Regions from separate parts of the Shewanella acanthi genome, predicted to be linked through region 2. Evidence: predicted binding sites of a transcription regulator. Region 2 holds the regulator's gene; each other region holds the start of a gene.

Region 1 (8,132 bases), 1.5 Mb from region 2:
AGCATAAAACGTAACGGATTAGTTAATAGCTACCATTTAACGGGCACTTAGGTGCCCGTTTTTTTATCCACAAGTAGAAACATCTAGCACCGTAAAACTGCTATAATCGCGCCAATATTCATCGTGATTAAGACAATATGACACAGGCAAATAATCCATTACACGGTATCAAGCTGGAAACCATAGTAACCGAATTAGTCGAGCACTACGGTTGGGAAGAGCTCGCTGAGCGCATTACGATCCGCTGTTTTACCCATGATCCCAGTATCAAATCCAGCCTACGTTTTCTACGTAAAACCGACTGGGCGCGGGAAAAAGTGGAATATTTGTACCTTAAGATGAAAAAACTGCCCCTGCCTGCGCCTAAAACAGCTGTGGCGCCCATAAAAGCCGCTAATAAATCGGCTAAGCCTGCTGGCAGGCCTGAAGCTAAAGCGGCATCACAGGTAAATAAAAAGCCTGTTTCAAACACTGCGTCGGATTCGGCTGAACCGATCAACAGCCATATCTGGGGCAAGCGTGACTAAGCTTTTCTGTATGCTGCTGTAAAATGTTTTAGTGGAATGGTTTAGTCGTTGGTTTTGACTAAACCATTTAAATGGAAACTTTTTACTCTGCTGTACCAGCGTCTGTTTAATATTGAGCAGCACTCGTATTCATCTCTTCCAATAATCTGCTTCACTTTTTCCGCAACAAGCCGATAGCCATAGGATAACTTGTTACGGGATTGCCAACATGAGTATTGAAGGATTAGGGGACTATCAAACTCTGAGTAACAGTGGTGCGTATCGCCAGACAGAACTTGCTACGTCCACGTATTCTTCAACACAAACGCTCAACATCCCACATTATTCAAATCCCGCTAGCCGCTTTTGTGCAACTGAAAGTTCTCAAACCTCATTTTCTGAGACGATTGATTCTGGAACAATAGTTTCTGAAACAACTGTCACTATCTCCGCAGCAGGTAAACAAGCACTGGCCGCCGAAATCGGCCAAACGCTACATCAACAACAGCTCAACCGTAGCGAAAAAAGTGCTAAAGCCAATGAGACCAAGGAAAGTGAAGAAGACAGCGTTATCGATAAAGAGATAAAGCGCATCGAGGCACAGATGGAAGCCTTAAAGGAGATGCTGAATAAACTCGCGGGCAATCAGTCTGAGGCGGCCAAGCAGCAACGTACGCAATTACAACAACAAATGATGCAGCTCAGTCAACAGCTGATGGGATTAGTAGAACAAAAGATACGTGAGGCGCAGCAAAAAGCTCCAAATGCCTAAATGCGAACCCAACTAAATCGGAAAACTAAACAATAAACGCCAAATATCTAGGCCATCACCGGTTCGATAACTGATGCCGAAACGATCAATGCCAAACATCTCAATGATAATGGGTTTTGAGAACGCCAGCGTTACACCCATTTCGATACTGCCCGACACTAGGTTTTGATCCTCCTTATACTGGCTAAAATCCAGTTCGTTAAAATACCAATAGGCAGCGGCAAACAGGCGTGGTTGCACCTGAATATTCCTCCATTGCCAACGGGGTGAAAGACCTATATCGACACCGGTCTGCAGCACAGCAAATTGATCTGTGACTTTATTAATTTTCTCGCTATATCCTGCAAAGTTAAGTCGCGAAACCCAAACACTGTCCTCCCCTGCGAATGAAAAGTCATAAAGATGGCTTACCCCTGTCGCAAGAATTGCCACATTAGTACTGGCCTCGAAATTAGTTCCAAAACCTAAATCGAGGTATACCTCCATTCGCTGATTCTCACTCGCATGCCAGTGGTGCTCAACACCTGGGGTGACCGTCATGGTGCCGACCGATGAAGGTAGCTCTCCATCAGCAATGTCTTTGGCCAAATAATCAAAGAAACCAAAAGATAAGGGTAAACGTATCCAGGTTTGACTCTCACTATTCTTTTGCAGATCGAACGTTAACGGGATACTGACTACCGTCGCATTTTGCTCAGGCGCGCGATAAACGCCCGTACCTAAGTAACTGCCAAAGGCATAAACGGAATTGGGATTCTTTTGCGCATCGATAGGAAGCTCCGCGATAAAGCTAAATGACGAGGACTGGGGCTGAATTGATGTTGACGCGGTGGATATTTCTGAGGCACAAAGTGTAAGTGGTACGGCACAGAAAATAGCCGACAGTAGGAGAAAAGGCGAGGTTTTTATTAAGCGCCAAAATTGTGGTTTTAAACTACGCAATCAAATCCTGCTCAATTGAGGAAAGGCAGCATAACACTCGTGCTGATACTGCCTATATTGCCCTAGGCTTACTCTTCGTCGTTAAAATGATACTCAGACATCATATGCCCAAGTTCAGTCGACTTAGTCTTTAAATAGGCTTCATTGTAGCGGTTCTTACCTACTTGCAGAGGCACCCGCTCAACCACCTGAATGCCGATTTCCTTCATCGCCTTCACTTTACGGGGGTTATTGGTCATGAGACGAACCTGCTTGACCCCGATTTGTTCTAGCATCGGCTGGATCATATCGTATTTGCGCATATCCGCAGGAAAACCTAATTGCTCGTTGGCCTCAACGGTATTGGCGCCTTGATCCTGTAACTCATAGGCACGGATTTTATTTAACAGACCAATACCACGCCCTTCTTGGCGCAGATAAAGGATAAAACCGCGGCCGGTCTCTGCAATATTTTGCATTGCCGTTTGCAGTTGGAAACCACAATCACAGCGTAAGCTAAACAGTGCGTCACCTGTTAAACATTCAGAATGAATACGGCCTAACATTGGCTCGTCGCTACTGAGGATTCCAAAGGTGAGTGCAACATGCTCCTTGCCCGTTTGAGTGTCCTCAAAACCGTGCATGGCAAAAACGCCCCAAGGGGTGGGTAATTTTGATGTCGCGATATATTTTATCGACATGACTTAACCTTAACGACTACTCTCATTCCTTGAGACAGAAGGAACATCCATAACTAAAATCAAAATCGGCCAAAATAGCCTGTTGTGCACTTATTCTAAAGCGTTTTACGCAATCACGGAATACTTTAGTAATTTTATCAACTATTGCCATATCACTTATTAGGACAAACGGCTGACACAGAAAATCCGTTTGTCCCTATGGCATTAAGCGCAATTAAAACTTCGCAGGTGCAAACCCTGTCACAACGGTTAACCCCATCTCACGGCCAAGTGCCGTCATTGGGTGAACAACCACCAAACCTTTAACGGATTTCTTCAGTTGCCCCATATCGGCTTGCTCAGCCTTTGTTAAGGCTCGGCTAAACGGCAGATGTTTAATATCATCGCCTTGACGTTGTAAAACACGGGTTTGCTGGGTTTTAACACTGTTGATTTGCTTAGTGACTGCAGCGATTTCGCGTTTGAACTGGGCAATCACTATGGCATCGCCACGTTGCTCAGCCGCCGCTAATTTACGACGAAACTTATCTAACTTATCGTTTAGCTGCTGCAGCTCTTGCTTTAAATTCATGTTGTTACCTTAAATTACCTAAGTGGTTCAGTATTATCCATGGGATAAAACTCAAACACTGTTTCTAGGAAAGGGATTATAACAGCAAGTTTACGATCCTCGTTACCGCTTTTATAACAAACGGATTATTTGATTACTGCTCCCCCGAAATGGCAGGCTGGGATCCGCTAAACTCTGCTCAAATTTTCCGTCTACCAGCACATCAACGTACTTCAGCACTGCGCGCTGTTTATCACTCAGTTCATCCCACACATAACCCGTCCACAGCCAAATATCTTTATTGGGACATTCGGTTTTAACCCGTTTCACTAGGGATAAAATGGTATCCAAATTGGCCGGCAGGAGTGGATCGCCCCCGGATAATGACAAACCGCGGCGATTAATGCGCGTATCCTTGAGATCGGCAATGATGCGCTCCTCCATGGAGGAATCAAACAAATGCCCAGAGCGAACATCCCACGTGCTTTGATTATAGCAACCACGGCATTGGTGCTCACAACCAGAAACAAAAAGGGTGACTCTTGTGCCAGGACCATTGACGACATCAACGGGATAATATTGGTGATAATTCATCATCGGTTTCCAACGGGATAAATGGAAAACGCAGCCGAAGGGTCGACTGCGTTAATCAGTGTAACAAGGGATACAGGCTAAAAATGTTACAGATGTTTGATTCTGCGTTTCACTTCTTCCTGCTTGCCATGGTTAAAGGGCCTTGCATCTGGGCTGCCTAAATAACCACACACACGGCGCGTCACCGATACCCGGCTCGGCTCATGGTTACCACATTTGGGGCAGGTAAAGCCCTTGCTGGTGCAGCTAAATTCACCGGTAAAACCACAGTCGTAACACTCATCGATTGGTGTATTAGTGCCATAGTATGGCACGCGGCTGTAGCTGTAATCCCAGACGTTTTCGAGCGCTTCTAAATTGTGCTGCATATTGGGGTATTCGCCGTAGCAAATAAAACCGCCGTTGGCGATTTCAGGGTATGGTTGCTCGAAGTCAATTTTATCGTAAGGATTTACCCGTTTTTCGACATCCAAGTGGAAGCTATTAGTGTAATAGCCCTTATCCGTTACCCCCTCAACCACACCAAACTGTTTGGCGTCGAGTTTGCAAAAACGGCTACAGAGGCTCTCGCTCGGGGTGCTGTAAAGACTAAAGCCATAACCGCTCTCCTCCTTCCAAGCCTGAGTAGCGGCCTTAAGGTGGGCAACAATAGCGATGGCTTTTTGGCGCAACACTTCATCATCAAACACATGGGTCTTGGTGCCATAAAGTGCATTCACGGTTTCGTGTAGTCCAATATAACCTAATGAAATTGACGCTCGGCCATTTTTAAAGATTTGAGCAATGTCATCGTCAGCCCGAAGTCGCACGCCGCAGGCCCCTTCCATATAGAGAATGGGCGCCACGCGGGCTTTAACGCCGTTTAAACGCTCGATGCGAGTATCTAAGGCTTTACGCGCCAGCACTAAACGCTCATCGAGAATGCGGTAAAACGCAGCTTCATCGCCCTTAGCTTCTAGTGCGATACGCGGCAGATTAAGGCTCACCACACCTAAGTTATTCCGCCCTTCATGGACTAACTCGTTGTTCTCTTTATAGGCGCCTAAGAAGCTTCGGCAACCCATCGGCGTTTTAAAAGAGCCTGTTACACGCTCAACCTGTTCGTAGTTCAGGATGTCGGGGTACATGCGCATGGTCGCACACTTAAGCGCCATTTGTTTTACATCGTAATTGCAATCGCCCGCTTTATGATTAATGCCATCACGAATTGCAAACACCAATTTGGGGAACACCGCCGTTTTACGGTTTTTGCCAAGCCCCGCCATGCGCACTTTGAGCATAGATTGCTGAATTAAACGCGACTCCCAGGAGGTCCCTAAACCAAAACCAAAGGTCACAAAGGGCGTTTGGCCATTGGCGGTATGCAGGGTATTGACCTCATATTCCAGCGACTGGAAGGCGTCGTGACATTCTTTCTCGGTTTGCGCCGTGGCGTAGGCCTTGGCATCTTTAATCTGCCAATTTAGGGCGATTTGGTAATGCTTGTCGTAACTTTTAGCCACGAAAGGCGCCAAGACTTCATCGATGCGATTGATGGTGGTGCCGCCATAAATGTGGCTCGCCACTTGGGCAATGATTTGCGCCGTAACCGCAGTCGCGGTAGAAATCGATTTAGGGGTTTCAATCTCGGCATTACCCATCTTAAAGCCATGGGTCAACATGCCCGCTAAATCAATTAGCATGCAGTTAAACATTGGGAAAAACGGCGAGTAGTCTAAATCGTGGTAATGGAGCTCCCCCACTTCATGGGCGGCCACCACATCCTTTGGCAGAATATGACTCTTGGCGTAATGCTTAGCCACAATCCCCGCGAGCAAATCGCGCTGGGTGGGGATAACCTTGGAATCTTTATTGGCGTTTTCGTTCAACAAGGCGGCATTACTTTGCTCGACTAAACCTCGGATTTCGAGGTTGAGTTTGCTGGTCGCTTCACGGCAAATATCACGGTCGTGACGATACTCAATATACTCCCTTGCAATCGATTTATAGGGGCCTTCCATCAACAGGTTTTCGACCGCATCCTGCAGGTGGTGGATATCGACTTCAGTCAAAGAGGCAACGCGCTCTTTCACACAGGCTGCAATCGTTGCGGCATAGTCTGCATCCTCTATCCCAACTGAGCTTGCAGCGGCGATAACTGCATCTCTTATCCTTGTTTCATCAAAAGGTGTGCGGCAACCATCCCGCTTGATCACGACTGGCATTGTTCAGTTCCTCTCCATCCTGATTAAAATTGATACTACATATAGTGATTACCAGAAATATAAACACAATATGTAGACAATTAAGCGCCAATGAAGGGCAAACTTCCTTGATCCAGATCATGAATTTTAAATGGGTTACAAAGAACAAATCAGAACTGCAGCCAAGCCCAATGATCTAGAAGTCTGTCCTTGACCTAAAAGATAAAGCGGGATAGTAAGCGGTAAAAACAGTGGTTTAGGTGATTAAAGATTAACCTTCATGGTACACATAAGCTTGGTAACAAACACGGAGCGAAAGCGCTGAACTCAGATGCGCTACACTGGCTGATACAGGCTTTAATGCAGAAAATACACTATGACTGAGGAGCTGATTAATCCATTAAAGGGGTATCACCAAGGCGCCACATCATAGTCCCTAGATGCAGCAATCAACTATTAACGTTTCGCTAATGACAGATATTGGCTGACTTGTCCCATCGGCGATTGGGCGTTACCCAATAATGCAGCAAACTGCATTGTAATTTGCAGCCCCTGCCATAAACGCCGCTCTATTGTATTTAACTCTATTATTTTTAGCTCAGATGAAGATTCGTGGGATTGTGCAGCCTCTAAATTTTGGACTAAGCTGGCATTCTCTACGCCTAGGTACACTGCGCTAAGATTCTCTGCGCTTAGGTTCTCTGAACCAATACTCTCTGAACCAATGCGCTCTGAATTAGCCCTCTCATCGTTTGGGCTGTCATCATGAGTGCTCTCAAAGTTGAGATACTGGCCGATTCGCCGACTCACCGCATTTGCCAGAGCCGACATTTGATTCGATTGAGCATCTCCCATATTGGCCAGTACCGTTTTGGCATCCTTAAGTGCTTTAATCATTTCCGGTCGCAAAACCATGATGCCAGTCCTCGTGGAACCATTTGCGTCACGCACTTCAGCCACACCCTCAGATATCAGACTCTCTTTTGCTGACAATGGCTTAAGCTTGTTATCAATAAAGGTGTTAAGCGATGGTAAGGCACTGGAGTCCTTAAAGCTTGTTGCATTTTCCTCAAGCCTTGCAACCTGTGATTGGGTTAACAGCCCTTCGGCATTGGCTTGAGTAAGCACCGAAGGTAAGTTTGCTAGTTTAAAATCCCCCCTAGCAAAATAGACCTCAGACAGCGCTTGGATCCTTTGGGCTCGCATCGCCCGAGCGGAAAATGCAACCTCTTCACGATTCCCTTTCGAGCTAGCAGTGTTAGTCGCTTGCACATTTTTAGTGCTTGTAGAAACCGACGTAGCACGCTCGCTTGCCAATGCTTGACCTAAGCCCGATTGCGCTTTGCGGTTAGGTTCAGCCAGTCCATAGGCATCGGCAACACTGCTGCGTTTAAGGATAAAAGCATTGAGAAGGGAATTCATCGTCAAAAAATGAGTAAATAAAGGCAAAAACAACTGAAAGCAAGATACAAGCCAGTAACCCATTGACTTACAACTTATTTGGATGAAAATCGAGCAATCAGACCAAAGGCTTGAAAGCTGATAATCACTTAATCTTGCAGACTTACCCTTTCCAGATTGCCGCTTCGATAAGGTGAGCGACTTTTGCCACCGCGGCTTCACCCGCGGCAATCGCTTCATCGGCTCGATGAAATTCCATCGTACCAATATTGGCCACCTCAGGTACGACACAGATATCAGGCGGATCGCCCATCAGCCGCGCCCGTTTATGGCGCTGCTCTAAAATCCCCATTGACTGCGACATCACCGCTATCATCCCAGGATTTGATTTTGTGCCTAGGGAGAATTTGTCACTTAAATTGCTGACATACTCTCGCCCCCTCGCAAAAAGGTCCATAAAACCCGTTTCTTGACGGACAAGGGGCTCTCTATCTTCTGGCAATT
Region 2 (8,132 bases):
TTTGTGCATTCAGACATCCCCATTACGCCTGAGATTATGGCGAGAACCTCCCCCAATTTTCTCGATTTAATGGTGGCCTTTGCAGGAGGTGCTGCAGGGGCTTATGCAACCATTTCGCCGCGTTTAAGCACTTCATTTGTGGGAGTGGCGATTGCTACCGCTTTGGTGCCGCCCCTTTGCGCCTCGGCAATCTTGCTTGGGCATGGCGATTTTGCGTTGGCACGTGGCGCCTTCTTGCTGACTTTTACCAATATTATCGCTATTCAATTTGTGTCCTCGGTGGTGCTGTGGCTCAATGGCTTTCATGGGTTTTATTTTTGGCAAAAAAGCTCTATTTGGGAACTGCTTAAGCGTAATGTGATCTCCATAGTATTGTTGGTTCTATTGGTGGTTGCCCTGAGTTATAACCTGCAAAATGTGGTCGCGCGGCAACTCTACGAAAGTAAGGTCATACGGGTGGTGGGCGAGGAGCTACTTAGCTACCCAAATCTGAGGTTAATTCGCGTCAACATCGATGAGGAAAATGGCATACAGATGGTGCGGGTGATGGTGGGCGGAATTCAAAAACCCGATGCCAAAGGTTTTGTTCGACAACTGGAGAAGCGACTCGCAGAGGAAGATAAGACGCGGCCTGCCTCGGTGAGGTTACGTTATGTGCAAGTCGATGTGTTTGATAGGGACGGTGAAGTCAAAGCGATTGCCGATAAGGATTAAAGCAGGGTTTTACAGCGGCTGTGACTGTTACAATTGAATAACGCTTAAAACCTGCGAGTTTCTTTCAAACAGTCAGTTTTGCCCATAGCAACTTGCAAATAAAAAGCCCCGCCATGATTGGCGGGGCTTTTTAATATAAGCCAAATTACTTGGTCATACGCTTGTATTTTAAGCGGTGTGGTTCAACCACATCGGCGCCGTAGGTGTTCTTCAGCCACGCCGAGTATTCGGTGTAGTTACCTTCGTAGAAGTTAACTTGGCCTTCGTCGCGGTAGTCCAGAATGTGGGTCGCGATACGGTCTAAGAACCAACGGTCATGCGAAATCACCATGGCACAACCTGGGAACTCGAGAATCGCTTCCTCCAGTGCACGCAGGGTTTCAACGTCTAAGTCGTTGGTGGGTTCGTCGAGGAGCAGTACGTTACCGCCAGCTTGCAGCAGTTTAGCTAAGTGAACACGATTGCGCTCACCGCCCGATAACGTGCCAATCACTTTCTGTTGATCCGCGCCACGGAAGTTGAAGCGGCCCACATAGGCGCGGCTTGGAATTTCCATGTTGTTGATACGCATGATGTCTTGACCACCAGAGATTTCTTGCCAAATGGTGTTCTTGTCATTCATAGAGTCACGGAACTGTTCAACCGACGCTAATTGTACGGTTTCACCTAACTCGATGGTGCCGCTATCGGGCTGCTCGCTGCCTGACAGCATGCGGAACAGGGTCGATTTACCCGCGCCGTTAGCACCGATAATACCGACGATAGCGCCCTTAGGAATGGAGAACGACAGGTTGTCGATCAGCACGCGGTCACCGTAGGACTTAGTCAGGTTAGTGACTTCGATAACTTTGTCACCTAAACGCGGTCCTGGTGGAATGAACAGCTCATTGGTTTCGTTGCGTTTTTGGTAATCAGAGGTGTTAAGCTCTTCAAAGCGCGCCATACGGGCTTTGCCCTTAGACTGACGGCCTTTCGCGCCTTGGCGAACCCATTCTAATTCCTTAGCGATGGTCTTTTGACGGGCGCTTTCAGCGGCAGATTCCTGCTTTAAGCGGGCATCTTTTTGCTCAAGCCATGAAGAGTAGTTACCTTCCCATGGGATACCTTCACCACGGTCAAGTTCTAAAATCCAGCCAGCAGCATTATCGAGGAAGTAACGGTCGTGGGTAATCGCCACTACTGTGCCCGAGTATTCCTGCAGGAAGTGCTCAAGCCACGCGACTGATTCGGCGTCCAAGTGGTTGGTGGGTTCGTCGAGCAGCAGCATTTCTGGCTTTTCGAGCAGTAGACGACAAATTGCCACACGGCGGCGTTCACCACCCGATAGCACTTCAATTTTTTCATCCCAATCTGGCAGACGCAGTGCGTTAGCGGCGCGCTCTAGAATGTTGTCTAGGTTGTGGGCGTCTTGGGCTTGGATGATGGCTTCGAGTTCACCTTGCTCTTTGGCAAGCGCGTCGAAGTCGGCATCGGGATCGGCGTAGGCTGCGTAAACTTCATCTAAACGTTTGAGGGCATTTTTCGCCTCCGAAACCGCTTCTTCAATCGCTTCGCGAACGGTTTGCGTTGGGTCAAGCTTAGGTTCCTGTGGCAGGTAACCAATCTTGAGCCCCGGCATTGGGCGCGCTTCACCTTCAATTTCGGTATCGAGACCTGCCATGATACGCAGTAGGGTGGATTTACCTGAACCGTTTAGACCTAATACACCGATCTTAGCGCCGGGGAAAAAGCTTAAGGAAATGTCTTTAAGGATCTGCTTCTTAGGTGGAACAACCTTGCCCACCCGCAGCATGCTATACACAAACTGAGCCATTTTTTCTGTATCTATAAGTGACTAATGATGCGGCTAATTCTACTCGATAATCCGGCGAACTCAAATCGACAATGAGTCGCTTTCAAGGCAATTGCGCAGGATTTTCATCTTCTAAACACTGTGATTGTGACCTCGTTACGAGTAGAATACCGCGCAACCCTACCTATAAGAATTGGCAGCTGGAGTTAGCAATGCTGAAAAAAGATATGAATATCGCAGATTATGATCCGGAACTGTTTAACGCAATCCAGAACGAAACCCTGCGTCAAGAAGAGCATATTGAACTGATTGCTTCTGAAAACTACACCAGTCCTCGCGTGATGCAGGCGCAAGGTTCACAGTTAACCAACAAGTACGCCGAAGGTTACCCTGGCAAGCGTTACTACGGTGGTTGTGAGTATGTTGACGTCGTTGAAACCTTAGCAATTGAGCGTGCAAAGCAACTGTTTGGCGCAACCTATGCAAACGTTCAACCTCACTCAGGTTCTCAAGCAAACAGTGCCGTTTACATGGCATTGCTAAAACCAGGTGATACCGTTTTAGGCATGAACTTAGCCCACGGTGGCCACTTAACTCACGGTTCACCGGTAAACTTCTCTGGCAAACTGTACAACATCATTCCTTACGGTATCGATGAGTCTGGCAAAATTGACTACGACGAGATGGAGCGTCTGGCCGTAGAGCACAAGCCAAAAATGATGATCGGTGGTTTCTCTGCCTACTCAGGTATCGTTGACTGGGCAAGAATGCGTGAAATTGCAGACAAAATCGGTGCTTACCTGTTTGTTGACATGGCCCACGTTGCCGGTCTCATTGCAGCTGGCGTTTATCCAAACCCAGTGCCACACGCACACGTTGTCACGTCTACGACTCACAAGACCTTAGCGGGTCCCCGTGGCGGTATCATTCTGTCTGCGGCTGATGATGAAGAGCTTTACAAGAAGCTCAACTCAGCGGTATTCCCTGGCGGTCAAGGCGGTCCTTTGATGCACGTTATCGCGGGTAAAGCGGTTGCTTTCAAAGAAGCACTCGAGCCAGAGTTTAAAGCCTATCAACAACAAGTGGTTAAGAATGCTAAAGCCATGGTTGAAGTGTTTTTAGAGCGCGGTTACAAAATCGTTTCTGGCGGTACTGACAACCACTTAATGCTGGTTGACCTAATCGGTCGTGAACTGACGGGTAAAGAAGCCGATGCAGCTTTAGGTAGCGCAAACATCACAGTTAACAAAAACTCTGTACCAAACGATCCACGTTCACCATTTGTGACATCAGGTGTTCGTATCGGTACGCCGGCTATCACTCGCCGTGGCTTTAAAGAAGCTGAAGCAAAAGAGTTAACTGGCTGGATCTGTGACATCCTTGACGATGCCCACAACCTAGACGTTATCGAGCGCGTAAAAGGCCAAGTATTGGCACTGTGCGCCCGTTTCCCAGTTTACGGTTAATCCGTAAAGCTATCCTTTACAGGGCTAATAGCAATAACTGCTGAGGTGGTTAATGCGAGGTAGTTAACCTCAGCCCATAAATAGGATAAAATCCCATGGCCGCAAATTGCGGCCATTTTTATTGCTTAAATTCAAGGCTTAAATCGAACTTTCAAGTCTTGGATGTAGCGTAAAGCCCAAGGGGTTAAACCCATCCACAGGCAGGAGGCTCAATGCATTGTCCATTTTGCAGCGCGACAGACACTAAAGTTATCGATTCCCGATTAGTGGCGGAAGGCCATCAAGTACGTCGCCGCCGGGAGTGCACCGAATGCCACGAACGATTCACCACCTTCGAAGGTGCCGAATTAGTCATGCCACGCGTAATTAAGCGTGACGGAACTCGTCAGCCATTCGATGAAGAAAAGCTGCAGGCGGGAATGTTGCGTGCGGTTGAAAAGCGCCCAGTGTCTATGGATGAAATCGATCAGGCCTTAAGCAAAATTAAATCTATGCTGCGCGCGACTGGCGAGCGTGAGGTCCCATCTGAGATGATTGGTAACCTGATGATGGAGCAGCTGATGAACTTAGACAAAGTGGCCTATATTCGTTTTGCCTCCGTTTATCGCGCCTTTGAAGATGTGTCAGAATTTGGCGAGGCGATTGCTAAACTTCAAAAGTAAGCTGCACATTCATCTACTCGAATGAGCAGATGAAAAAGCCGCAGGGGGTGATATCCAACCTCACCCTAAGCAATCGATGACGTAAAAATAGGGTTAACATGAATTGGTCAGTACTCGATAACCAGATGATGAGCCGAGCTATCCGATTGGCTCGAAGAGGGTTTTATACCACTCGTCCCAACCCTAGCGTTGGCTGCGTTATCGTGAAAGATAATCAAATTATCGGCGAAGGTTACCACCAAAGGGCGGGTGAACCCCATGCCGAGGTGCATGCCCTGCGCATGGCAGGTGAAAATGCCTGCGGCGCGACCGCCTATGTCACCTTAGAGCCCTGCAGTCATTATGGCAGAACGCCGCCCTGCGCCTTAGCGCTGATTAATAATGGCATTAAGCGGGTCGTGGTTGCCGTTGAAGACCCCAATCCTCAAGTGGGTGGTCGCGGTATTCAAATGCTGCGTGACGCAGGGATTGAAGTCGATGTAGGTCTGCACCGCGATGAGGCCTATGCCCTTAATTTAGGTTTTATGCAGCGGATGGAAATTGGCCTGCCTTGGGTAACGGTAAAACTTGCCGCGAGTCTCGATGGCAAAACTGCCTTATCCAACGGTGTCTCTAAGTGGATTACCGGCAGTGATGCGCGCCGTGATGTGCAACGTTTACGATTACGCTCCTGCGCCTTGATTACCGGCATTGAAACTATTCTTGCCGATGACCCTGCTTTAAACGTGCGTTATCAGGAACTGGGTAGCGTTAAAGACTCGCTTAATGAAGAGCTACTGCTACAGCCACTACGAGTCATATTAGATAGCCGTTGCCGTATGCCGAGTTCGGCCGCATTATTTGCGATTACATCGCCCATTCTTTTAGTCTCAACCTTAGCCTATAGCGAAGAATTTAAAGCCCTATTACCCGAGCATGTGACTTGCCTCCAATTAAGCGCAGTCGATGGGCGCGTATCAATCCCCGAGCTGTTAGCCTATTTAGGTCAAAGCTGTAATCAGGTACTGGTGGAAGCGGGTGCAACCCTTGCGGGCGCGTTTTTAGCCGAAGGGTTAGTCAATGAGCTGGTGCTTTATCAGGCGATGAAAATCCTTGGCGCTAAAGGGCGCAATTTACTTGAATTGCCGGATTATCAAATGATGTCAGACATCCCCGATCTTACGCCGACCGATGTACGTAAATTGGGCAAGGATACCCGTATCACCTTGAGCGTTAAGCCCAAACTATTTGCAACAACTAAGTGAGTTAATCATGTTTACTGGGATTATTGAGGCCGTTGGCACACTGCGAAAATTAGAGCGTAAGGGCGATGATATTCGTCTTACGGTCGCCAGTGGCAAACTGGATTTAACTGACGTGCGCTTAGGCGACAGTATTGCGACCAATGGCGTGTGTTTGACCGTAGTACAACAACTTGCAGATGGTTATGTTGCCGATGTGTCAGCTGAAACCGTGAGCCTCACCGGATTTGCAAACTATCAGGTTGGCACTAAGGTTAATCTTGAAAAGGCCGTGACTCCAACGACCCGTTTAGGTGGGCATATGGTGAGTGGGCACGTCGATGGGATTGCGACCGTTGAGCAACGTCATCACCGCGGACAAGCCATTGAATTTTGGCTGGCGGCACCCGCTGAGCTTGCCCGTTATATTGCCCATAAAGGCTCGATCACTATCGATGGCGTGAGCCTAACCGTTAACGAAGTTGACGGGGCACGATTTAGATTGACTATTGTTCCCCATACCGCAGGGGAAACCACGCTTATCGATTTAAAAGCAGGTGATAAGGTGAATATTGAAGTGGACTTAATTGCCCGTTATCTCGAGCGTTTAATGAATTTTGAAAATAAACCAGCAAAAGGCAGTGGCGTGACTATGGAAATGCTCGCCCGCGCGGGGTTTGTGCGTTAACGCCGAACTCATAATTAATATAATAATTTCAATTACAAGCAAAAAATTAAGGTCATATTATGGCGCTTCACAGCATAGAAGAGATCATCGAAGACATTCGTCAGGGCAAAATGGTTATTTTGATGGATGACGAAGACCGGGAAAACGAAGGCGATCTGATCATGGCGGCCGAGTTAGTGACGCCTGAGGCGATCAACTTTATGGCAAAATTTGGCCGTGGCCTGATTTGCCAAACCATGACAAAAGCCCGTTGTCAGCAGTTAAATCTACCGTTGATGGTCACCAACAACAATGCCCAGTTCTCCACTAACTTCACCGTTTCGATTGAAGCGGCCGAGGGTGTTACTACCGGTATTTCTGCCCATGATCGTGCTGTGACCGTAAAAGCGGCGGTGGCCAAGGATGCTAAGGCGTCAGATTTAGTTCAACCAGGGCATATATTCCCCTTGATGGCACAGGATGGCGGGGTGTTAATTCGTGCCGGTCACACTGAAGCGGGTTGTGATTTAGCCCGTTTAGCGGGTCTTGAGCCATCGGGCGTTATTGTTGAGATCCTCAACGAAGACGGTACTATGGCGCGCCGCCCAGATTTAGAAGTGTTCTCTGAACTGCACGGCATCAAGATCGGCACGATTGCGGCCTTGATAGAATACCGTAATACCAAAGAAACCACGGTTGTGCGTGAAGCTAAATGTAAATTGCCAACTCGTTTCGGTGAGTTCGATATGGTGACCTTTAGGGACACTATCGATAATCAGCTGCACTTTGCGTTAGTAAAAGGTGAGGTAAAACCCGATTGTTTAGTGCGCGTTCACTTGCAAAATACCTTTAATGATTTACTGCATTCAGAGCGCGATCAGCAGCGCAGTTGGCCGTTAGAGAAAGCCATGGAGCGTATCGCAAATGAAGGCGGCGTGTTGGTGCTGCTTGGGAATCAGGAGAATACCTGTGAAATGCTCTCGAAGGTTAAAGCCTTTGAGGCTGAGGATCAAGGTCAAGCCACTGCCCCTGCAAAATGGCAGGGTACCTCTCGCCGCGTGGGTGTGGGCTCACAAATTCTATCAAGCCTTGGCGTGACTAAAATGCGCCTATTAAGCTCACCTAAGCGTTATCATTCGCTGTCGGGCTTTGGTTTGGAAGTCACTGAATACGTTGCCGAATAGTCGATTTGGCTTGTTTGGTTTGATAAGCTTTTGGGTAAAATTTTCCATTTCTATAATTTGCATAGGGCTGTGAGCAATTGACTGTGGTATCATGTCGCCACTTTTCGCCCAGAGCCGGGTGCTTTAGCTTAATTAGGTAAGAAAATGAACGTAGTTCAAGGTAATATCGAAGCGAAGAATGCCAAAGTTGCGATTGTTATTTCGCGTTTTAACAGCTTTTTGGTTGAAAGCCTACTTGAAGGCGCAATCGATACGCTAAAACGCTTTGGCCAAGTCAGTGATGACAACATTACTGTCGTCCGTGTTCCTGGTGCGGTTGAGTTACCGCTTGCTGCACGCCGTGTGGCTGCCAGCGGTAAATTTGACGGTATTATCGCATTAGGTGCGGTGATCCGTGGTGGTACCCCTCATTTTGATTTTGTTGCCG
Region 3 (8,132 bases), 1.1 Mb from region 2:
ATTAAGGCTAAGCAGCCTTTGACCACCTCGGTTAAGTTGTGTGGCGGAATGTTTGTCGCCATACCAACCGCAATACCCGATGAACCGTTGATTAACAGGTTAGGCACACGGGTTGGCAACACCGCAGGAATTTGTTCTGTGCCATCATAGTTAGGCACATAGTCCACGGTTTCTTTTTCAAGATCGGCAAGGAGTTGGTGCGCTAACTTATCCATGCGGATTTCGGTATAACGCATTGCCGCTGCGGAGTCACCGTCGACCGAACCGAAGTTTCCTTGTCCGTCTACTAAGGTGTAACGCAGTGAGAAAGGCTGAGCCATACGAACGATAGTGTCGTATACCGCCGAGTCACCATGGGGGTGATATTTACCGATGACGTCACCGACTACACGGGCAGACTTTTTATACGGCTTGTTCCAATCGTTCTTTAATTCACTCATGGCAAACAGCACGCGGCGATGCACAGGCTTGAGGCCATCACGCACGTCTGGTAATGCACGACCCACGATGACGCTCATGGCGTAATCAAGGTACGAATTCTTTAGTTCGTCTTCGATATTAATTGGCGAAATAGATGATGCCAGATCAGTCATAAACTGCTCGTTCCCCTGAAAATTAGCCGACAACGTATAATCCGTATCATTGAGCGGCCCAAAAACGTGATTTGGCATTCTAACACAGTTATTTAATGTCGCTAGACCTAAGCACGGTGAAATGCAAAGGTTGTAGCTTAATAGATGAAAACACTGTCAAAATGGGCATTTAAGGCCATAAAAATTGGTTAGGGTTTGGACGATTTAGGTAAAAGCCTGCTTATTCTGTCAGCAGAAATTGCGTTTAAAGTCTCAACTTCGATAAATAAGCCGCACAATTGCTGAAATTTCACTCAACCACAAAGACTTAGATTGTGCTTATGCTGTGTTTATCACCCGCAGTCGTTATAATAGCGCCACTATACAGCCGCTTTAGGTACGAAGATGCAACACAACAGCAATGTAGACCCACAGGAAATCGCGAAATTTGAACGTATGGCCGAAACGTGGTGGGATCTCAACGGCGAATTTAAGCCCCTTCATCTATTAAACCCGCTGCGATTAAATTACATCGATCAGACCGCCGGTGGCATTTTTGGCAAGAAGGTGCTCGATGTTGGCTGTGGTGGCGGCATTTTGTCTGAAAGCATGGCCCGTATTGGTGCTGAGGTAGATGGCCTTGATATGGGTGAAGAGCCCTTAGAAGTGGCGCGTCTACATGCACTGGAAACGGGCGTGAGTATTAATTATGTGAAAAACACCGCTGAGGCCCACAGGGAAGATCACCGTGAATACTACGATGTAGTGACCTGTATGGAGATGCTCGAGCATGTGCCAGATCCGCAATCTGTTATCCAAGCCTGCTGTGATATGGTCAAGCCCGGTGGCTTTGTGTTTTTCTCCACCATCAACCGTAACCTTAAGGCCTTTGTCGAAACCATTATCGGCGCCGAGTACCTATTAAAGATGTTACCCGTTGGCACCCATGATCATAATAAGTTCATCAAGCCATCTGAGCTGATTGCACTGGTCGACAATACCGACCTTATCTGCCGCGATGCCATTGGCATTACCTACAATCCACTGACAGGCATCTTTAAATACACACCGAAGGTGGACGTCAACTATATGATTGCCACCCAAAAGGTAGATTAAGATGACTTTGACTCAGGTTTCCGCGGTTTTATTCGATCTCGACGGCACACTCGCCGATACTGCGCCGGATTTAGTCAATGCCCTTAACCTGAGTCTTCAAGATCACGGCATTCAAAGCCAAAGTGAAACTCAGCTTCGAAGCGCCGCTTCCCATGGCAGTATGGCCTTAGTTAATGCCGCCATTCCCGATGCCGATGAGGCGCTTAGACTCGCCGTGCAGCAGGGGCTACTGAATCATTATCAGCAAGTTAATGGCGATCATTGCCAGTTGTTTGAAGGCATAGCGTCAATGCTCGATTGGTTCGATGCCGTTAAACTGCCCTATGGCGTTATTACCAACAAACCCGCCCGCTTTACCCGCCCACTATTAAAGAAGCTTAAACTTGAGCAGCGCCTAAGTGTGATGATCAGTGGCGACTCCACCCGTTTTGCTAAACCCCATACCGCCCCCATGCTGCTCGCGGCGCAGCAGGTACAATGTTTGCCGCAGCACATCTTGTATTTAGGTGACGCCGAGCGCGATCTAATCGCTGCGAATGCCGCGGGCATGTTAGGTGGCGTCGCGCTTTGGGGCTATTTGAGTGAAAGCGATAAGCCAGATACTTGGCCTCACCATGCACAATTCGCCACACCTACGCGATTACATCAAGCTCTGATGAATAATGTTCGCCGAAATTAGGTTGTAACTCCATCTTAAAGATTAACCTCTTTCAAAGCTGTGCCTACAGAGGCTATCTGTAGAGTTCCATATTCTGGCTTAGCAAGCTTCAGCGCATCTCTGACGAGTTTGCATAGCATGGATAAATGTTGGCTTATATTGCACTTTTGTTAGGGGTAATCGTCCGGGTGTTATCGCAAATCAACGCCCAATTAACGAAGTAACCGTAAGCGAGATATTCCAATATTCTGACGCTGTCAATAATCAGGCTTACGATCGCTGCTTATTTTAGCGATCGATTCATGCAAAATCTTTGTATGAAAAATGCCCTTCATTCGGTCACGCTAACGAGAATTTGAGCTTCAAGGTTAGTCTTTACTAACCCCTGTTATTATCCTCAAGATATCCACAAGATACCCCCCGAATTGATGCTTGCAAATGCCCTCAAACCTCACTATCTTGTATCTTAGATTTTTTAAAACACCATATCTTGTGTATAGGTAGCAATCAGACACACTAGAAGTTCCCCGCTAAATCGGCAGTGTTCACCATCGCCAGCAGTATTATGGGTTTTCAGGTTGATTGTTTTACAAGGAAACGTAGGGTGAAAATATTCACCTAGACAGATATCAGAACCAAGGCCTCTCCTCAATGAATAGCAATATGACAGTCACAAAACGCTGTGGTGCTCGTGAGACGATTGATCTCGATAAAATACACCGCGTAATTACTTGGGCAGCCAAGGGATTAAAAAACGTTTCTGTTTCTGAAGTTGAACTTCGCACGCATTTACAGTTTTTCGACGGTATTCCAACTGAAGCGATCCATGAAACGATCATTAAATCTGCTGCGGATTTGATTTCGCCAGAATCGCCTGATTATCAGTTCCTTGCTGCGCGTTTAGCCGTATTCCATTTGCGTAAGAAGGCCTTTGGTCAATTTGAGCCGCCAAAGTTATACGATCATGTGACTAAGTTGGTTGAGCTTGGCAAGTACGACGCACACATCCTCGCAGACTACAGCCGTGAAGAACTTGATATCATGGACAGCTATATCGACCATTGGCGCGATATGGACTTCTCCTATGCCGCGGTTAAGCAGTTAGAAGGCAAGTACTTAGTGCAAAACCGTGTTACCCACGAAATCTACGAAAGCGCGCAGTTTTTGTATATTCTGGTGGCCGCGTGTCTGTTTGCCCGTTACCCACGTGAAACCCGTCTGAACTACATCAAAGATTTCTATGATGCGGTGTCGACCTTCAAGATTTCGCTACCAACGCCAATTATGGCGGGCGTACGCACTCCTACCCGTCAGTTTAGCTCATGCGTACTGATTGAGTGTGGTGACAGCCTAGATTCTATCAACGCGACAGCCTCGTCTATCGTGAAATACGTCAGCCAACGTGCGGGTATCGGTATCAACGCCGGTCGTATCCGCGCCTTAGGTAGCCCAATCCGTGGTGGAGAAGCCTTCCACACCGGTTGCTTGCCTTTCTACAAGTATTTCCAAACGGCAGTAAAATCTTGCTCACAAGGCGGCGTACGTGGCGGTGCGGCAACCCTCTTCTACCCAATTTGGCACTTAGAAGTGGAATCCCTGCTGGTACTGAAAAACAACCGTGGTGTTGAAGATAACCGTATCCGTCACTTAGATTACGGCGTGCAGCTCAACAAGCTGATGTACCAACGTCTGATCAAGGGTGAAAACATCAGCCTGTTCAGTCCATCGGACGTACCAGGCCTGTACGATGCCTTCTTCGAAGACCAAGGCGAATTCGAGCGTCTGTATCTGCAATACGAAAACGATAGCAGCATTCGTAAGAAGTCATTAAAAGCCGTGGACTTGTTCTCACTGATGATGCAAGAGCGCGCTTCAACAGGCCGTATCTATATCCAAAACGTGGATCACTGTAACACCCACAGCCCGTTCGATTCGAAAGTCGCGCCGATCAGACAATCTAACCTGTGTCTTGAGATCGCCCTGCCGACTAAGCCATTGAACAACATTGACGATCCTAACGGTGAAATCGCCCTGTGTACCCTGTCGGCATTGAACTTAGGCGCAATCAAAGATTTAGCCGAGCTTGAGCCATTAGCGGACTTAGCAGTACGCGCATTGGATAACCTCTTGGATTATCAAGATTACCCAATTAAGGCGGCGCAGATTTCATCAATGAACCGTCGTACTTTAGGTATTGGCGTGATCAACTTTGCTAACTACTTAGCAAAAAACGGCATGAAATACTCTGATGGCAGTGCAAACAACCTGACCCACAAGACCTTTGAAGCGATTCAGTACTACTTACTGAAAGCCTCAATGACACTGGCGAAGGAAAAAGGCGCATGTCCATCATTTAACGAGACCACCTACGCCCAAGGTATTCTGCCAATCGATACCTACAAGCGCGATCTCGATAAAGTGTGCAACGAGCCATTGCATTTAGACTGGGAAAGCCTGCGAAGCGACATTAAAGAGTACGGTTTACGTAACTCTACCCTGTCTGCGCTTATGCCATCTGAAACCTCTTCACAGATTTCAAACGCGACTAACGGTATCGAGCCGCCACGTGGTTTAATCAGTGTGAAAGCCAGTAAAGATGGTCAGTTAAAACAAGTGGTTCCTGATTTCGATGAACTGAAGCACAACTATGAATTGTTATGGCAAATGCCAAGCAACGACGGTTACCTGCAGCTCGTTGGTATCATGCAGAAGTTTGTTGACCAAGCTATTTCGGCCAACACTAACTATGATCCAGCCCGTTTCGAAGGCCGTAAAGTGCCAATGCAAACGCTGCTGAAAGACCTGCTCAATGCCTATAAGTTGGGCGTTAAAACGCTGTACTACCATAACACTCGCGATGGTGCATCGGATCAACACGATGACATCACCAACATAGAGAAAGAAGACGACGGCTGCGCCAGCGGTGCATGTAAGATCTAATCTTCACTGTTAACGGTTGCGGGATCCCTTGGGATCCCGACTTATTGGAATCAAAGAACCATGACCTACTCTACATTCTGTCAAACACCCAACGATGCTACCCGCGAACCTATGTTCTTCGGCCAATCGGTAAACGTAGCCCGTTATGACCAACAAAAATATGAAGTGTTTGAAAAGCTGATCGAAAAGCAACTGTCGTTCTTCTGGCGTCCAGAAGAAGTGGACGTGAGCCGCGATAAAATCGACTACAACGCACTGCCAGAGCATGAAAAACACATCTTCATCTCTAACCTGAAATACCAAACCCTGCTGGATTCTATCCAGGGCCGCTCGCCTAACGTGGCATTTTTGCCGTTAGTGTCGTTGCCAGAGTTAGAGACTTGGATTGAAACTTGGTCATTCTCTGAGACCATTCACTCACGCTCTTACACCCATATTATCCGTAATATCGTCAATGACCCTTCAGTCGTTTTCGATGATATCGTGGAAAACCAACAAATTCTGCGCCGCGCGACCGACATCGCCGAGTACTACGATAACCTGATCAAACTGACACAGATTTATCACCTGTTAGGTGCGGGCACCCACGTCATCGACGGCGAGCCGATTGAAGTCAACACTCGTACCCTGAAAAAAGCCCTGTACCTGTGTATGATGTCGGTTAACGCCCTAGAGGCGATTCGCTTCTACGTGAGCTTTGCCTGTTCATTCGCCTTTGCCGAGCGCAAGCTGATGGAAGGTAACGCTAAAATCATTCGTTTGATTGCCCGCGATGAAGCACTGCACTTAAACAGCACCCAGCATATCCTCACGATTATGCAGGGCGGTAAAGATGACCCAGAAATGGCCGAAATCGCCATTGAATGTCAACAGGAAGCCTACAACCTGTTCCTTAAGGCCGCTGAGCAAGAAAAGGAATGGGCAAAATACCTGTTTAAAGACGGTTCTATGATCGGGCTTAACGAGCAGATCCTCTGCCAATACGTTGAGTTCATCACAAACCAACGCATGAAATCGGTTAACCTGCCACAGCCTTACGCTGAGCTAACGAACCCGCTACCATGGATGAAAAACTGGTTAGAAAGCGATGCCGTACAAGTGGCGCCGCAGGAAGTCGAAGTGTCATCCTATTTGGTCGGTCAAATCGATGCAGCCGTCGATAGCGATGAGTTCCTCGATTTTGATCTTTAAGATGCCTATTTAAACCAAAAACATAAAAAATAGTGACTAAATCAACACAACGCGCTGCTAATAGCTTGAGACAAGCTAACAATCCCTTTACTAAGGCGCCTATCGTGCGCCTTCAAGGTCAACCCGTGCTGCTCTTCACTGCGCAGCACGAGTCATTGTTGCAGGCATTAGAGTCGAAAAAGGTCACTATTTTTTCTGAATGCCGCAATGGATTTTGCGGCGGCTGTAAAACCCGCATGTTAAGTGGCAGCGTAAGCTATTTAACAGAGCCCCTCGCCCACCTCGAAGCCGATGAGTGTCTGCCCTGCTGCTGTATTCCTGCAGAAGATCTCGAGCTCGATTTATCCCCTGAAGGCGCCATGGTCGTCAGCCATCCTCGCCATAAAACTAAGCCGTCAACCAAGTCTGTTGCTAGCGCTGCAAGCAAAGCCGTACTTCAGCAAGAAGCCCGCGAAGAGTAATCACAGCGTTCTAGTCCAAAACCTAGGTAAATGGTAGTAAACGACGCTTTCTATCAACGCATAGGAGGCTTTGAAGTTTAACCTCCTTCGTCCTTTGTTTGTTAACCCACACAATTGCTGATCAGGGGAATATGCAGATTTATCTGTATTCAGCTTGTGGATATTTAGAAAAGGCTCAAAGACTGTATTCAGTTGTGGTTAGAATCCCAGCGAATTAAATGACTGCAGTATAAGCAGTTAGGTATACATGCTGAATACTGATGTGGCTTTCATCTAAAAGTGATTGAGCAAATCAACCTGAACTAAGCATTGAAAGTGGAAGAAGCTAAATTAATCTATCGATGTAACTTTTCAATCAAGGAGTTCTGCTTTTTGTTCTCCCGCTTACTTGATTTGCTAAGCCTTCTTCATTCAAGGCTTCCAAACCCATTTTTTGGATGAGGTATTTTGCTTCATCCTTGGCATCATTATCTAATTTTAGCTTTCCAATATAACCACCCAATGCAGTTACAGCCGCGATTGCAGCAGCCGGAACAACAAGAGCGGGAGCCAAAGAGGCCGATACCGCTGCACCAATAGTTGTCAACAACGCGACATTACTTGTTGTGCTAAACAATCGATTTTCACGCTTCTCAATAGACTGAATTTTCTTCAATGTATTCTTATTATTTTCAATGAACTTTAATGCAGTATATTTGGCTTTATCTGTATCTTTATACTTAAGTTCGTGAACATAGTAATTTCTTAAAACCTTATTAAAAGTTTCATATTCTTGGCTCTCTTGCTCAAAATCTTTCTCTAAAGATTTCAGAATAGATTTTATGCTTTCGTACTGGGAAACTAACTGTTGATCATGATCGTTATTCATATCAGCCTCCACTTGAATTTGTTGCAGACAAAAGTCCCGTCCATCCTAGGCCTGCTGCGATAGCTTGAGCAGGTGATGTAGGTATGGTGAGCAACGTACCAATTAGTGCTCCTAAAGCCGCGAAAAGGATTGCCTCAAAAAACCTCCCATATGCAGACTGAGCAGCATCTGGATTTATATACCCCAAGACTGCAAATGGAGGCTCCCCATCTTTATGAAGCTTAAAAAAGAGAACAAAAGCAGCTACAAAACACAGTATGTAGTATGCCAGCTCTATATCAAATAATTTTTGTTCCATATATATCTCTTTTCTTCCCTATGAGCTT

Evidence for each region. Region 2 encodes NrdR, which represses ribonucleotide reductase genes. Its sites were predicted from a motif close to AAACACNANATNTNGTGTTT; they were not measured.
Region 1: the regulator NrdR is predicted to act here: its motif matches at 6,279-6,298, upstream of nrdD (anaerobic ribonucleoside-triphosphate reductase).
Region 3: the regulator NrdR is predicted to act here: its motif matches at 2,825-2,844, upstream of nrdA (class 1a ribonucleoside-diphosphate reductase subunit alpha).

Annotation. Positions count from the first base shown of each region.
Region 1 covers NZ_CP080413.1:2,518,886-2,527,017, forward strand. Annotated here, with positions in the region: gene K0H61_RS11005 (carbon starvation CstA family protein) at 1-7, shown strand, start outside; gene K0H61_RS11010 (VF530 family protein) at 138-527, shown strand; gene K0H61_RS11015 (hypothetical protein) at 736-1,278, shown strand; gene K0H61_RS11020 (hypothetical protein) at 1,291-2,094, opposite strand; gene ribA (GTP cyclohydrolase II) at 2,289-2,900, opposite strand; gene K0H61_RS11030 (YibL family ribosome-associated protein) at 3,115-3,471, opposite strand; gene nrdG (anaerobic ribonucleoside-triphosphate reductase-activating protein) at 3,583-4,044, opposite strand; gene nrdD (anaerobic ribonucleoside-triphosphate reductase) at 4,131-6,248, opposite strand; gene K0H61_RS11045 (hypothetical protein) at 6,684-7,649, opposite strand; gene rssA (patatin-like phospholipase RssA) at 7,792-8,132, opposite strand, start outside.
Region 2 covers NZ_CP080413.1:1,036,101-1,044,232, forward strand. Annotated here, with positions in the region: gene K0H61_RS04595 (TIGR00341 family protein) at 1-714, shown strand, start outside; gene ettA (energy-dependent translational throttle protein EttA) at 860-2,527, opposite strand; gene glyA (serine hydroxymethyltransferase) at 2,719-3,972, shown strand; gene nrdR (transcriptional regulator NrdR) at 4,185-4,634, shown strand; gene ribD (bifunctional diaminohydroxyphosphoribosylaminopyrimidine deaminase/5-amino-6-(5-phosphoribosylamino)uracil reductase RibD) at 4,733-5,878, shown strand; gene K0H61_RS04620 (riboflavin synthase) at 5,886-6,542, shown strand; gene ribBA (bifunctional 3,4-dihydroxy-2-butanone-4-phosphate synthase/GTP cyclohydrolase II) at 6,602-7,705, shown strand; gene ribH (6,7-dimethyl-8-ribityllumazine synthase) at 7,850-8,132, shown strand, end outside.
Region 3 covers NZ_CP080413.1:2,096,191-2,104,322, forward strand. Annotated here, with positions in the region: gene gyrA (DNA gyrase subunit A) at 1-593, opposite strand, end outside; gene ubiG (bifunctional 2-polyprenyl-6-hydroxyphenol methylase/3-demethylubiquinol 3-O-methyltransferase UbiG) at 978-1,688, shown strand; gene K0H61_RS09190 (HAD family hydrolase) at 1,690-2,367, shown strand; gene nrdA (class 1a ribonucleoside-diphosphate reductase subunit alpha) at 2,998-5,286, shown strand; gene nrdB (class Ia ribonucleoside-diphosphate reductase subunit beta) at 5,347-6,477, shown strand; gene yfaE (class I ribonucleotide reductase maintenance protein YfaE) at 6,510-6,938, shown strand; gene K0H61_RS09210 (hypothetical protein) at 7,294-7,806, opposite strand; gene K0H61_RS09215 (hypothetical protein) at 7,808-8,104, opposite strand.